Regions from separate parts of the Streptomyces sp. NPDC111656 genome, predicted to be linked through region 2. Evidence: riboswitches for the same ligand, from Rfam matches in the RefSeq annotation. Region 2 holds a riboswitch; the other holds the start of a gene.
The links. A riboswitch is a leader RNA that binds a small molecule or an ion and turns the genes downstream of it on or off. The one in region 2 is predicted to bind thiamine pyrophosphate.
Positions count from the first base shown of each region.

Region 1: it holds a riboswitch for thiamine pyrophosphate, as region 2 does, so the genes downstream of both, ACZ7M3_RS12220 (purine-cytosine permease family protein) here and thiO (glycine oxidase ThiO) in region 2, are expected to answer to the same signal.

Region 1 covers NZ_JBVKCA010000003.1:437,693-444,025, reverse strand. Annotated here, with positions in the region: gene ACZ7M3_RS12230 (intradiol ring-cleavage dioxygenase) at 1-221, shown strand, start outside; gene ACZ7M3_RS12225 (maleylacetate reductase) at 227-1,318, shown strand; TPP riboswitch at 1,392-1,486, shown strand; gene ACZ7M3_RS12220 (purine-cytosine permease family protein) at 1,476-2,879, shown strand; gene thiD (bifunctional hydroxymethylpyrimidine kinase/phosphomethylpyrimidine kinase) at 2,922-3,728, shown strand; gene ACZ7M3_RS12210 (NAD(P)H-binding protein) at 3,796-4,659, opposite strand; gene ACZ7M3_RS12205 (TetR/AcrR family transcriptional regulator) at 4,749-5,456, shown strand; gene ACZ7M3_RS12200 (SCO0607 family lipoprotein) at 5,656-5,988, shown strand; gene ACZ7M3_RS12195 (hypothetical protein) at 6,116-6,333, shown strand, end outside.
Region 2 covers NZ_JBVKCA010000005.1:445,209-451,541, reverse strand. Annotated here, with positions in the region: gene thiS (sulfur carrier protein ThiS) at 1-45, opposite strand, end outside; gene thiO (glycine oxidase ThiO) at 42-1,247, opposite strand; TPP riboswitch at 1,245-1,356, opposite strand; gene ACZ7M3_RS18250 (avidin-fold protein) at 1,450-1,800, shown strand; gene ACZ7M3_RS18245 (NAD(P)/FAD-dependent oxidoreductase) at 1,833-3,059, shown strand; gene ACZ7M3_RS18240 (Rv2175c family DNA-binding protein) at 3,144-3,515, shown strand; gene thiE (thiamine phosphate synthase) at 3,649-4,299, shown strand; gene metF (methylenetetrahydrofolate reductase [NAD(P)H]) at 4,467-5,390, shown strand; gene ACZ7M3_RS18225 (SCO2102 family sporulation regulator) at 5,447-6,333, shown strand, end outside.

The DNA.
Region 1 (6,333 bases), on a different contig from region 2:
CCCACATCCACTTCATCGCCTCGGCCGAGGGCCACGCCCCGGTCACCACGCACATCTTCGTCGCGGGCAGCGACTACCTGGACTCCGACGCGGTGTTCGCGGTCAAGAAGAGCCTGGTACAGGACTTCACGGAGACCGACGACCCGTCCCTGGCACGGGAGTTCGGCGTCCCGAACCCCTTCCGCCACGCCCGCTTCGACCTCGTACTCGAACCGGAATGAGCACCATGACCGACAGGAACACCCCGCTCGACTTCTCGTACGAGACCCAGCCCGCGCGGATCGTCTTCCGGCCCGGCGCCGCCGTCTCCGCGACCCCCGACGAGGCCGCCAGGCTCGGGCTGCGCAGAGTGCTGGTGGTCTGCGGCAGCAGGGGAGAGGGCACGGCACGCGCGGTCGCGGACGCCCTGGGCGAGGCCTGCGCGGGGCTGCACGCCGAGGCCCGGATGCACGTACCCGTCGAGGTCGCCGACCGGGCCGTCGAGGCGGCGCGCGCGGCCGGCGCCGACGGGTGTGTCGCGGTCGGCGGCGGCTCGGCGATCGGCCTGGGCAAGGCGATCGCGCTGCGCACCGGCCTGCCCCTGATCGCCGTGCCCTCCACCTACTCCGGCTCCGAGATGACCCCGGTCTGGGGACTCACCGAGCACGGCGCCAAGCGCACCGGACGCGACCCCGCCGTCCAGCCCCGCAGCGTCGTCTACGACCCCGAACTCACCCTCTCGCTCCCCGTCCCCCTCACCGTCACCAGCGGCGTCAACGCGCTGGCCCACGCCGTCGAGGCCCTCTACGCGCCCGACGCCTCGCCTCTCGTCTCGCTCATGGCCGAGGAGGGCGTACGGGCGATGACGCAGGCCCTACCGCTGGTGGCCGCAACCCCCGGCGACCTCGACGCGCGCGGTCGGGCCCTGTACGGCGCCTGGCTCTGCGGCGCCTGTCTGGGCGCCACCACCATGGGCCTGCACCACAAGCTGTGCCACGTGCTCGGCGGGACCTTCGGCCTGCCGCACGCCGAGACGCACACGGTGGTCCTCCCGTACGCCCTCGCCTACAACGCGCCCGCCGCACCCCGGGCTGTCACCGCCCTCGCGCGCGCTCTGGGCGGCGTCGACGACGTCCCCCATGACCTGTGGGCCCTGGCCGCAAGCCTCGGCGCCCCCCGGAGCCTCGCCGAACTCGGCCTCAAGGAGACCGATCTGGCGGTGGCCGCCGAGCAGACCGCCGGGCAGCCGTACCCGAACCCGCGCGGGGTCACCGTGGACGGTGTACTGGCGCTGCTGACGGCGGCGTACGAGGGCAGGGAGCCGAGCGTCGACGCGTAGCCACGGGGCCGTACGGCCCGCGCGGACCCCTCCCCCTGGGGCAGACCGCGCCCGCCGGGCTATCCTGACCGCCGAACCGGACACGGGGTGCCCCGCACGAGGGCTGAGATCACACCCGTCGAACCTGAACCAGTTAGGACTGGCGGAGGGATGTCTCATGTCGTTGCCGTATGCCCGTAACGCTCGCGGCGAGGTGGCCGTCGGAGGCCCACAGGGCGTGTTCGACGGGCGGATGCCCACCGCCCCGGGGGATCTGCACGTCGAGGCGCGCGGAATCGCCCCGGTCCCGGAGGACCACCGCTACGGCGGCCCCGGCCGCCTGTTCACCGTGTGGTTCGCCCCCAACCTGACCATGACCGGCGTGTTCACCGGCACCGTCGGCATCGCGCTCGGCCTGGACTTCTCCACCGCGCTCGCCGCCGTCGTGCTGGGCACCCTCCTGGGGGCGGTCCCGACCGCGTACCTCGGCACCTGGGGGAGCCAGACCGGCGCCGGACAGCTGCCGCTCGCCCGCCTCGCGTTCGGTCGGGCCGTGGTCGTCCCCGGCGCCCTGCAGTGGCTGTCGTCCATCGCCTGGGACGCGCTGATCGGCCTCTTCGGCGGGGACGCGCTGGCCCAGCTGTGCGGCTGGCCGTTCTGGCTGGGCGTGCTCGTCATGATGGCGGCGCAGGGGGCGCTCGGCGTCCTCGGCTACGAGGTGATCCACCGGCTCCAGACCGTGATGACCTTCGCTCTCGCCGCCGCGTTCGTGGCCCTGACCGTGAAGCTCCTGAGCGGCGCCCACACCACCCCCGCCGCCACCGCGCACGGCGCCGACCGGGCCGGGGCCTTCGTCCTGACCTGCACGATCGCGCTCAGCCTCGCGCTGTCGTGGGCGCCGTACGCGAGCGACTTCAGCCGCTATCTGCCGCGTACGGCGTCCCGCCCGCGGATGTTCTGGTACACCCTGGCCGGCATCGGCGTGTCCTTCGTGGCCGTCCAGGCCCTCGGACTGTGGGGCGCGGCCGTCTTCACCGACCAGACGGCCCGCGGCGTCGACACCCTGCTCGGCGGCGGCGCCCTCGGCGCGTTCGGCCTGCTCGCCGTGGCGCTCGCCGCGCTGAGCAGCAACGCCATGAACGACTACAGCGGCTCGCTCGCCCTGCAGACCATGGGCGTACGGCTGCCGCGCCCGGCCGCCGCCGCGCTGGCCGCCGTCCTCGGCTTCCCGCTCGTGCTGTGGATGCACGCCGCCGACACCACGGCCCGCTTCCAGAACGTCCTGCTGTTCGTCGGCTACTGGATTCCCGGGTTCGTCGCGATCGTCGCCGTCGACTGGCTCGCCCGGGCCAGGGCCCGCGGCGGCGCACCCGTCGACCTGGCCGCCGAGAGCGCCCGCCCGTATCCGTGGTGGCCCGCGCTCGTGGCGTTCGCCGCCGCTTTCGCCGCCGCGGTGCCGTTCATGAGCACCAGCCTGTACGTCGGCCCGGTCGCGCACGCCCTGCACGGCGCCGACACCGCCTACGGCGTGGCGTTCCTCGCGGCCCTGCTGGTCTACGCCCCGCTGCGCCTGCGCCGCTGACCCCGCCCCCTCTCACCCCCTTCGTACGGAGTGACACCCACCATGCCCGCGAACACACCGACCACCCCGCCCCGTGTCCTGACCATCGCCGGATCGGACTCCGGGGGCGGCGCCGGCATCCAGGCCGACCTGAAGACCATGCTCGCGCTGGGCGCGCACGGGATGAGCGTGCTCACCGCCGTCACCGCGCAGAACTCCCTCGGCGTACAGGGAGCCTGGGAGCTTCCCGCCGAGGCGGTGCGCGCGCAGTACCGCAGCGTCGTGGACGACATCGGTGTGCAGTCCGTGAAGACCGGCATGCTCGCCTCGCCCCTGCTCGTCGAGACCGTCGCCGAACTGCTCTCGGACGTCGGCGCGCCCGTGGTGGTGGACCCGGTGAGCGTCTCCAAGCACGGCGACCGGCTGCTGGCGGACGACGCGCTGGACGCCGTACGGACCGCCCTGCTGCCGCTGGCGACGGTGGCCACCCCGAATCTCGACGAGACCGCCGAGCTGACCGGGATCAAGGCCACCGGCGAGCGTGACATGTGCCGGGCCGCGGAACAGCTGCTGTCGTACGGGCCCCGCTGGGTCCTGGTGAAGGGCGGCCACCTGCCCGGCGAGGCCGTCGACCTGCTGACCGACGGCACCGAACAACACTGGTTCCGGGCCCCGCGCCACGACAACCGTCATACGCACGGCACCGGTTGCACCCTCGCCTCGGCCATCGCGGTGGGGCTGGCGCAGGGGCGGGCGGTGCCGGAGGCGGTGCGGCTGGCGAAGGAGTACGTCACCGGCGCGATCGCCGCGGGATTCGCCCTGGGCGAGGGCCTCGGGCCGGTCGACCACGGCTGGCGGACGCGCGCCTGAACGCCGCGGATCCGTCGGCATGGCGGACGAGGCCGTCGTCCGCGTCGCCCGAAGGGGAACCGGCACGTCAGCCGGTCGGCGTGATCGTTGTCTTCAGGAAGTCCGCCAAGGCCGTGGTGGGTCGGCCGAGCAGGCGGCCCAGCGTGGGGTCGACCGGCGTGAACTGTCCCTGCCGGCTCGCGGCGAACAGGCCGAGGAGCAGGTCGGCGCCGGCCTCGGGCAGACCGCGGGCGAGCAGGCTCGCGCGGTAGTCGGCGTCGGAGACGACCACCCGGCGGATTTCGCGGCCCGTGAGCCGCGTGGCGATCGCCGCGATGTCGGCCAGGTCGAGCGCCTCGGGGCCGGTGAGCGCCGGTGTCGTCCCGTCGAGACCCTCGCCGGTGAGCGCGAGCGCCGCCGCCTCGGCGAGGTCGGCGTGGGTCGTCCAGACGACCGGTCCGTCCTTCGGCGCGGCCAGTTCGCCCGTCTCGAGCGCGTGGCCCAGCAGCATCGCGGCTGAGGAGGCGTAGAAGCCGTTGCGCAGTGAGGTGAAGGCGACCCCGGACTCCCGGAGGGCCGCCTCGGTCGCGGCGTGGTCGCGCATCGGAGCGAAGGGCGAGGACGGGTTCGAGCCCATGTGGCTGGTGTAGAGGATGCGCTTGGCTCCGGCAGCCGCCGCGGCCTCGACGGCGGTGCGGTGGTGGTGCACGGCGTCCGCGCCGGTGCTGTCCGTCGACACGACGAGGACCTGCCGGGCGCCCTCGAAGGCGTCCGCGAGGCTCGCGGGGTCGCCGAAGTCGCCCTGGCGGACGCGCACGCCCCGGTCTTCGAGCGCTCGTGCCTTCTCCGGGTCGCGCACACTGACGCCGATCCGCTCGGCGGGGACGCGCTCCAGCAGCCGCTCGGTGACGAGCCGACCGAGTCCGCCGTTGGCTCCGGTGATGATGATCATGACAACCTCATCTCTGTTTCCATCGATAACGCAATGACCGTATCACTGGAAATTCTCATCGGTAACAGGATTCTGTTATCGTCGGAATCATGGAGAGTGAGGACGTCACCGCGGCGGACGGGCATCGTGAACGCATCGTCGCGGCCGCTGCCCGGCTGCTGGCCGAAGGCGGGCCGGACGCGGTCTCGACCCGGGCGGTGAGCGCCGCGGCGGGCGTACAGCCGCCGACCATCTACCGGCTCTTCGGTGACAAAGAGGGCCTGCTCGACGCGGTCGTCGCCGACGGCTTCACCGCGTACCTGACCAGCAAGACCGCCCGGAAGCCCACCGATGACCCGGTCGAGGACCTTTGCGCCGGCTGGGATCTGCACGTGGGCCTCGGCCTCGCCAACCCGGCGCTGTACACCCTGATGTACGGCCGATACCGCCCCGGTGCGCCCTCGCCCGCTGCGCTCGCCGCCTTCGAGGTCCTCGCCGAACACATCCGGCGTATCGCCGAGGCGGGCCGGCTGCGCGTCCCCGAGGGCCGTGCCGCGGACCTCGTCCACGCGGCCGGCTGCGGTACGACGCTCACGCTCATCGCCACCCCCGAAGGCCGCCGGGACCCGGAGCTGTCCCGCACCGCCCGCGAGGCGGTCATCGCGGCGATCGCCACGGACGCCCCTGTCGCGCCCGCACCCGGGCCCGTCGCGGCCGCCGTCACCCTGCGGGCCGTACTCCCGCAGACCGACGCCCTGACGGCGCCGGAGCGCGGCCTCATGGAGGAGTGGCTCAACCGAATCGCCGATCCGGGCTGAGAGTGACCCGGCCTGAGGGTGACCCGGGCTGAGGGTGGTTCGACCTGAGGGTGGCTCGGTCGCGTGGGGTCGAACGCCCCCGTGCCTACGCGGAATCGGGTACGACGGCCCACCGCATCCGAGTATGCGTACTCATGATCGGTTTCCTTGCATCGCGCAGGCTGGTCCCACAAGCCGTCCAGAGGGAGCCATCGTGCGTATGACAAGCCGAGTTCACCGACCGTCGTCCGCGATCGGCAGAGGCCCGGCGCGGTCCGCCCTGGGCCTCGCGCTGGCCTGCGTGACCCTCGCGATGCTGACCGGTTGCTCCGCCGAGGACGCGAGCTGCGGCGGTGGCGAGTACCCGGTCATGACGGTGGGCGGCACCGGCAGCGCCTGCGTGTCCAACGGCGACGAGCCGCCGAAGGGGTACGTCCGCTATCCCGAAGGGAAGGTCCCGCAGCACGTCGGCGACAAGTGGGACACCTACTGGAGCACCCACACCATCGACGAGAACGGCAAGATCATCAAGGCGCCCGACGCCGGGGTGTGACCGCCGGCTGCGCGAGTGACGAGTGGCCGTGCGCTGGAAATCGAACACGTGCTTGAATTCGGGTATGACGTACCCACACTTCCAGGGCCGGGATGCAGGCCGGGACCGGAGAGGCGAGGCTGGATCCATGTCCGAACCGTTGCCTGTCATCGTGGCTCCGCCGAGTGACACCGGTGGCCGCCGAGTCCGAGTGCACGGCGAGAACCTCGGGTTGGCCTACAACCTGCAGGACCTGTCCGAATTCCTGCGACGCGCGGGTCTCGACGTGGACCCCGTGACCGCGGCGGTGTCCCCCCTCATCGACTGGCGCGGTGTGGGCCCGGAGTACTGGGGGCCCGAGACCCG
Region 2 (6,333 bases):
GTCGGCGGCGACGAGCCGTCGCTCTCCGTTGACGAAGATGTTCATACGGTCTGCTCCGTGAGTGCGGTGCTGAAGCGCCCGGGGGCGAAGGGGCGGGCCACTTCCGGGAGCTCGCCGGTGGTCAGGACGTGCGCCATGGCGTCCCCGGTGACGGGCGTGAGCAGGACGCCGTTGCGGTAGTGCCCGGTGGCCAGCAGCAGCCCGTCGAGCGCGGTCGGGCCGAGCAGCGGCGCGTTGTCGGGCGACCCGGGCCGCAGGCCCGCGCGCGTCTCGGTGAGCGGCAGCTCGGTGATCCCGGGCACCAGCTCGTGGGCGTCGCGCAGCAGCTCGTAGACCCCGCCCGCGGTCACCGTGGTGTCCCAGCCCAGCTCCTCGCTGGTGGCGCCCACGACGAGCTCACCGTTCTCCCGCGGCACCAGATAGACCTGGCTGCCGCGGACCACGGCCCGCACGGTCCGGCTCAGGAACGGCGCGTACCGCTTCGGCACGGTCAGCCGCAGCACCTGACCCTTCACGGGCCGTACGGGCGGCAGTACGTCTGCGGGCACGCCCGGGAGCTTCCCGCTGAGGCTCCCGGCGGCGAGCACCACCTGCCCCGCCGCCAGCTGTTCACCGCCCGTCGTGACGACCCCGGCGGCCCGGTCCCGTACGACGGTCAAGCGCTCCGCCCACGTCCGGTGGAACTCCACTCCGGCCCGCTCGCACGCCGTGACCAGGGCCTTCGCGAGCCGGCGCGGGTCGATCTGGTGGTCGCCGTCGACCCGCAGCCCGCCGCGCACGCCCGGCGCGAGCATGGGCTCCAGACGGCGGCACTCCCGGCCGCTGAGCCACTCCGATTCGAGCCCCGAGCGGTGTTGCAAGGCGTGCAGTTCGCGCAGGTGAGCCCGGTCGTCGGCGTCCAGCGCGACGGCCAGCGTGCCGCACCGGCGGTAGCCGAGGTCCTGGCCGCTCGCCTCGGTGAGTTCGGCGGCGAAGTCGGGATAGCGGCGCGCGGAGGCGAGGTTCAGGCCCAGCAGGGTCTGCTCGCCGTAGTGCAGCTCGGTGACGGCGGCGAGCATTCCGGCGGCCACCCGCGCCGCCCCGCCGCCCGGCTCGGGGTCCACGACCGCGACGGTGAACCCGCGCTGCGCGGCCCGCCAGGCGGTCACCAGACCGATGATCCCGCCCCCGATGACGAGGACGTCTGACGCACGTGCGTCCGATGCCGACGCATCCGAGGAACGTGCAGGTGTACGCGTAGGCGACATGGGTGTCCAGCCCCTCCCTTCGCCGGCATGACCCGGATCAGGTTCGTACGGTCGGAGGCCGCCAGCCTCCCTCTCAGCCCGGTGCGTCCGGGCTCCCGCGAGTAATCTTTTGTGCTGGGGGTCTGGGGGTCGCCCCCGGGAGATGCAGCACGTTGGCCACCCTAGCCCGCTGTCGTATGTCTCAGTAAGGGAGCCTCCGTCCATGGCCCGTACGCTCGACGGCCTGGTCCTCGCCCCGGTCGCCGACCAGGCCCCCGGGCAGGTCGGCACGCGCACCCGGTTCACTTACCACGAGAAGGACGGCGAGATCTGGGCCGAGTACGCGGGCGGGGACGTCGTGCGCGGTCACCTCGTGGGGACGCGGGAGGGCGACCGCCTCGACTTCCGGTACGTGCAGCTGAAACACGACGGCAGCACCTCGTCGGGCCACTGCGTGTCCGTGGTCGTGGAGCTGCCCGACGGACGGTTGCGCCTGGAGGAGACCTGGGCGTGGGAGTCCCAGGACGGGAGCGGTACGAGCGTTGTGGAACAGGTCACTGCGCACGTCCCCTGACTGACAGATTGTCAGTTGTCTATGGTGATCAGGTGAGCGAGCAGACGCGGGCACAGGGGCGTATGGCACGGCGGGTCGTCATCGTGGGCGCCGGCATGGCCGGCGTACAGACGGCGGTCGCCCTGCGGGAACAGGGATTCGCCGGGGATGTGACGCTGATCGGCGCCGAGCCGCACCAGCCGTACGACCGGCCACCCCTGTCCAAGGCGGTGCTGCTCGGCAAGGCCGAGGGCTCCGCCTTCGACATCGACTTCGAGGCGCTGGACATCGAATTGCGGCTCGGCTGCGAGGCGCTGGGCCTGCGCCCCGCGGACCACGAGCTGGACACCGAGGCAGGACCGGTGCCCTACGACGTCCTGGTCCTCGCGACCGGCGCGGAACCGATCCAGCTGCCGGGCTCGGAGGGCGTCCCCGGCGTCCATCTGCTGCGGACCCTGGACGACGCCGAGCGGCTGCGCCCCGTGCTCGCCCAGCAGCACGACATCGTGGTCGTCGGGGCGGGCTGGATCGGTGCGGAGTTCGCGACGGCGGCACGTGAGGCCGGGTGCGCGGTCACGGTGGTCGAGGCCGCCGACCGGCCGCTGGCCGGCGCGCTGCCCGCGGAGGTGGCCGCGCCGATGACCGCCTGGTACGCGGACAGCGGCGCGTCGCTGCGCACCCACGCGCGCGTGGAGCGCGTCGAGCCCGGCGCGGTGGTCCTCGACGACGGCACGCGGGTGTCGGCGGGCGCCGTGGTCGTCGGCATCGGCGCGCGCCCCGCCACCGCCTGGCTGGCCGGCTCCGGCGTCGAGCTCGGCGCCCACCGCGAAGTGGTCGCCGACAACCACCTGCGCACCTCCGTGCCGGACATCTACGCGGTCGGCGACTGCGCCTCCTTCCCGTCGGGCCGCTACGAGGAGCGCCTCCTCGTTCACCACTGGGACAACGCCCTCCAGGCGCCGCGCACGGTCGCGGCGAACATCATCGGCGAGGCCCCGGCGGCGTACGACCCGATCCCGTACTTCTGGTCCGAGCAGTTCGGCCGCTTCGTCCAGTACGTCGGCCATCACGCCCCCGCCGATACGACCATCTGGCGGGGCGACCCGTCGGGCGCGGCCTGGACGGTGTGCTGGCTCCGCGAGAGCCGCCTCGTCGCCCTGCTGGCCGTGGGGCGTCCCCGTGACCTGGCCCAGGGTCGCCGCCTGATCGAGGCGGGCATGCCCATGAACCCGGACGTCCTGGCCGACCCGTCCCGCCCCCTGAAGGACGCCACGGCATGACCGCCCGGTTTCCGTCGCCCGGACGGCGGCGGTCCGGGGGGCGCCCGGGTACCGAGTGTCAGTCCGGGATGGCAGGCTTGTCCCGTGACCGAGATTGACGCAAAGATCGATGCTCTCGTCCCCGCCTGGCTCACCCTCCCCGACATCGCCGAACAGCTCGGCGTCGAGGTGACCCGCGTCCGGCAGTTGGTCAAGGAGGGCCAGCTGATCGCCGTACGCCGTGGTGAGAACCGCGCGCTGCACGTCCCCGCCGCCTTCATCGACGGGAACGAGCAGAAGGTCGTCAAGGGCCTGACCGGCACCTTGACGCTCCTGCGGGACGACGGCTTCTCCGACGAAGAGATGCTCGAGTGGCTCTTCACCCCCGACCCGAGCCTGCCCGGCACCCCCGCGCAGGCTCTGAGCGAGAATCGCGGCACGGAGGTGAAGCGCCGCGCCCAGGCGCTCGCCGTCTGATTCGAACGACCGTCCGGCGTACGGACCACGGTCGGCCCCGGACCACCCCGGCCGCCGCGGTCCGTACGCACCGCACCACGTCCGTAGGGTGCGTACGACATCCGTACGCACCCGCACCACGGGGGACACACGCATGCCCGAGAACGCCGCCCGCACCCGCCTCGCCGACGCCCGCGTCTACCTCTGCACGGACGCCCGTAAGCGCCAGGGCGACCTCGCCGACTTCCTGGACGCGGTCCTGACCGGCGGTGTCGACATCGTGCAGCTGCGCGACAAGGGCATGGAGGCAGCCGAGGAACTGGAGCACCTCCAGGTCTTCGCGGACGCCTGCGCCCGCCACGGCAAGCTCCTCGCGGTCAACGACCGGGCGGACGTCGCCCACGCCATCCGCGCCGACGTACTCCACCTGGGCCAGGGCGACCTCCCGGTCCCCGCCGCCCGCGCGATCCTCGGCGACGAGGTCCTGATCGGCCGCTCCACGCACGCCGAGTCCGAGGCCGCGGCAGCCGCCGTCCAGGACGGCGTGGACTACTTCTGCACCGGCCCCTGCTGGCCCACCCCCACCAAGCCCGGCCGCCACGCCCCGGGCCTCGGCCTGGTCCGTCACACGGCCTCCCTCGCCACCGACCGCCCCTGGTTCGCCATCGGCGGCATCGACCTCGGCAACCTCGACGAGGTCCTGGAGGCGGGCGCCCGCCGTGTCGTCGTCGTACGGGCGATCACCGAGGCGGCGGATCCCGGCGCGGCGGCGGCGGAATTCGCGAAGCGGCTGCGTCAGGCCTGAGCGGCGGCCGCGTCAGGCACAGGCCGTGCCCCGACGCGTCGATGGTCCGATCAACAATCGGACCGGTTGTCCCAGCAGGTGTCCGAGGGGTGGACAAGAAGTCGACAAAACAGACAATTGACGCCGGTTCGGTTGGGAGACCGCCGCCCCCTGACTAACCTGCGGGTATGGCCCTCGGATCTGCCTCCACCAGGACTGATCGCGCACGCACCGTGCGCGACATGCTCGCCACCGGCAAGGCGACGTACTCGTTCGAGTTCTCCGCGCCGAAGACCCCCAAGGGTGAGCGGAACCTGTGGAACGCGCTGCGCCGCGTCGAGGCCGTCGCCCCCGACTTCGTCTCCGTCACCTACGGTGCCGGTGGCTCCACCCGCGCGGGCACGGTCAAGGAGACCGAGCAGATCGTCGCCGACACGACGCTCACCCCGGTCGCCCACCTCACCGCGGTCAACCACTCCATCGCGGAACTGCGCAACATCATCGGCCAGTACGCCGACGCCGGCATCCGGAACATGCTCGCGGTCCGCGGCGACCCGCCCGGAGACCCGATGGGCGAGTGGGTCCCGCACCCCCGGGGCCTGACCTACGCCGCCGAACTCGTCCGTCTCATCAAGGAGTCCGGCGACTTCTGTGTCGGCGTCGCCGCCTTCCCCGAGATGCACCCCCGCTCCGCGGACTGGGACGTGGACGTCGCGCACTTCGTCGACAAGTGCCGGGCCGGCGCCGACTACGCGATCACCCAGATGTTCTTCCAGCCCGAGTCGTATCTGCGCCTGCGTGACCGGGTGGTGGCGGCCGGCTGTACGACACCGGTCATCCCGGAGGTCATGCCGGTGACAAGTGTGAAGATGCTGGAACGACTTCCGAAGCTCAGCAACGCTTCATTCCCGGACGTCCTGAAAGAGCGGATCCTCACAGCCAAAGACGATCCGGCGGCTGTACGCTCCATTGGGATCGAGTTCGCGACGGAGTTCTGCGCGAGGCTGCTGGACGAGGGAGTCCCCGGACTTCACTTCATCACGCTCAACAACTCCACGGCGACGCTGGAAATCTACGAGAATCTAGGCCTGCACCACCCGCAGCAGGCCTAGACCGGTCGCACCCACGTACGACACACTGCGTAGCGGCCACTGGGAGAGGGGCGTACATGGGCTGGACGGTCCTCTATATCGCGTTCGGCATCGTCGCGCTGTGGCTGCTCGGCGAGGTCCTGCTGCAGTACAAGGCGCGGTTGCGCTGGCGCCTGCTCGCGTTCGTGGGCTTCCTCGGTGTCGTCTTCGGCGTGCTGATCCCTTCCGTGATCGTCATCGGGCTCGGCGCCGCGGCCTTCGCGGTCGGCCAGACGTACGTCACCCTGTCGTTCCGCCGTGGTTTCGCGGAGGGCTGGGCCGTGGGCAACCGGCAGGGCGCCGACAGTGGCGCCGGCAAGGGCTTCGGCAAGAGCAAGCGACGCCGCGGTGAGGACCACCAGGACCCGGCGCTGGAGGTCTCCGACCTCGAAACGGCCGAGGGAGCCGAGGTCAGGGCCGAAGGACCGGCCCGAGGCGCGGCGTATCCCCAGGGCGACGACTTCACCCGCGAGGACGACGTGTTCTCGCCCGCGCACTCCGACCGGTTCATGCCGCCCGGCTCCGGCGACCTGACGGCCGCCGAGGCCACCGCCGTGTACGAGCCCCAGCCCCTGCCCGACGACACCGGCTCCTACGGCGTCTACAGCGACACCGCCTACGCGGCCGCCACCGACCAGTCCTACGCCGCCGCGGCCCAGTCCCAGGGCCAGCAGCCCTACGCGTACGACGGCTACTCGACCGGGTACGACCAGCAGCAGCAGTACGGCTACGACAACGGCCAGCAGCAGTACGCGGGCTACTCCGACCCGTACACCGGCACGCAGACCTACGGCGGCGCCTCGTACGACACGACCTACGGCGGCGGCGACCAGCAGTACACGCAGCAGCAGCAGGGCTACGGCCAGGACCAGTACGCCACCGGCGGCTACGGCGGCGAGACCCCGGCCGGCGGCGTCTGGGTCCC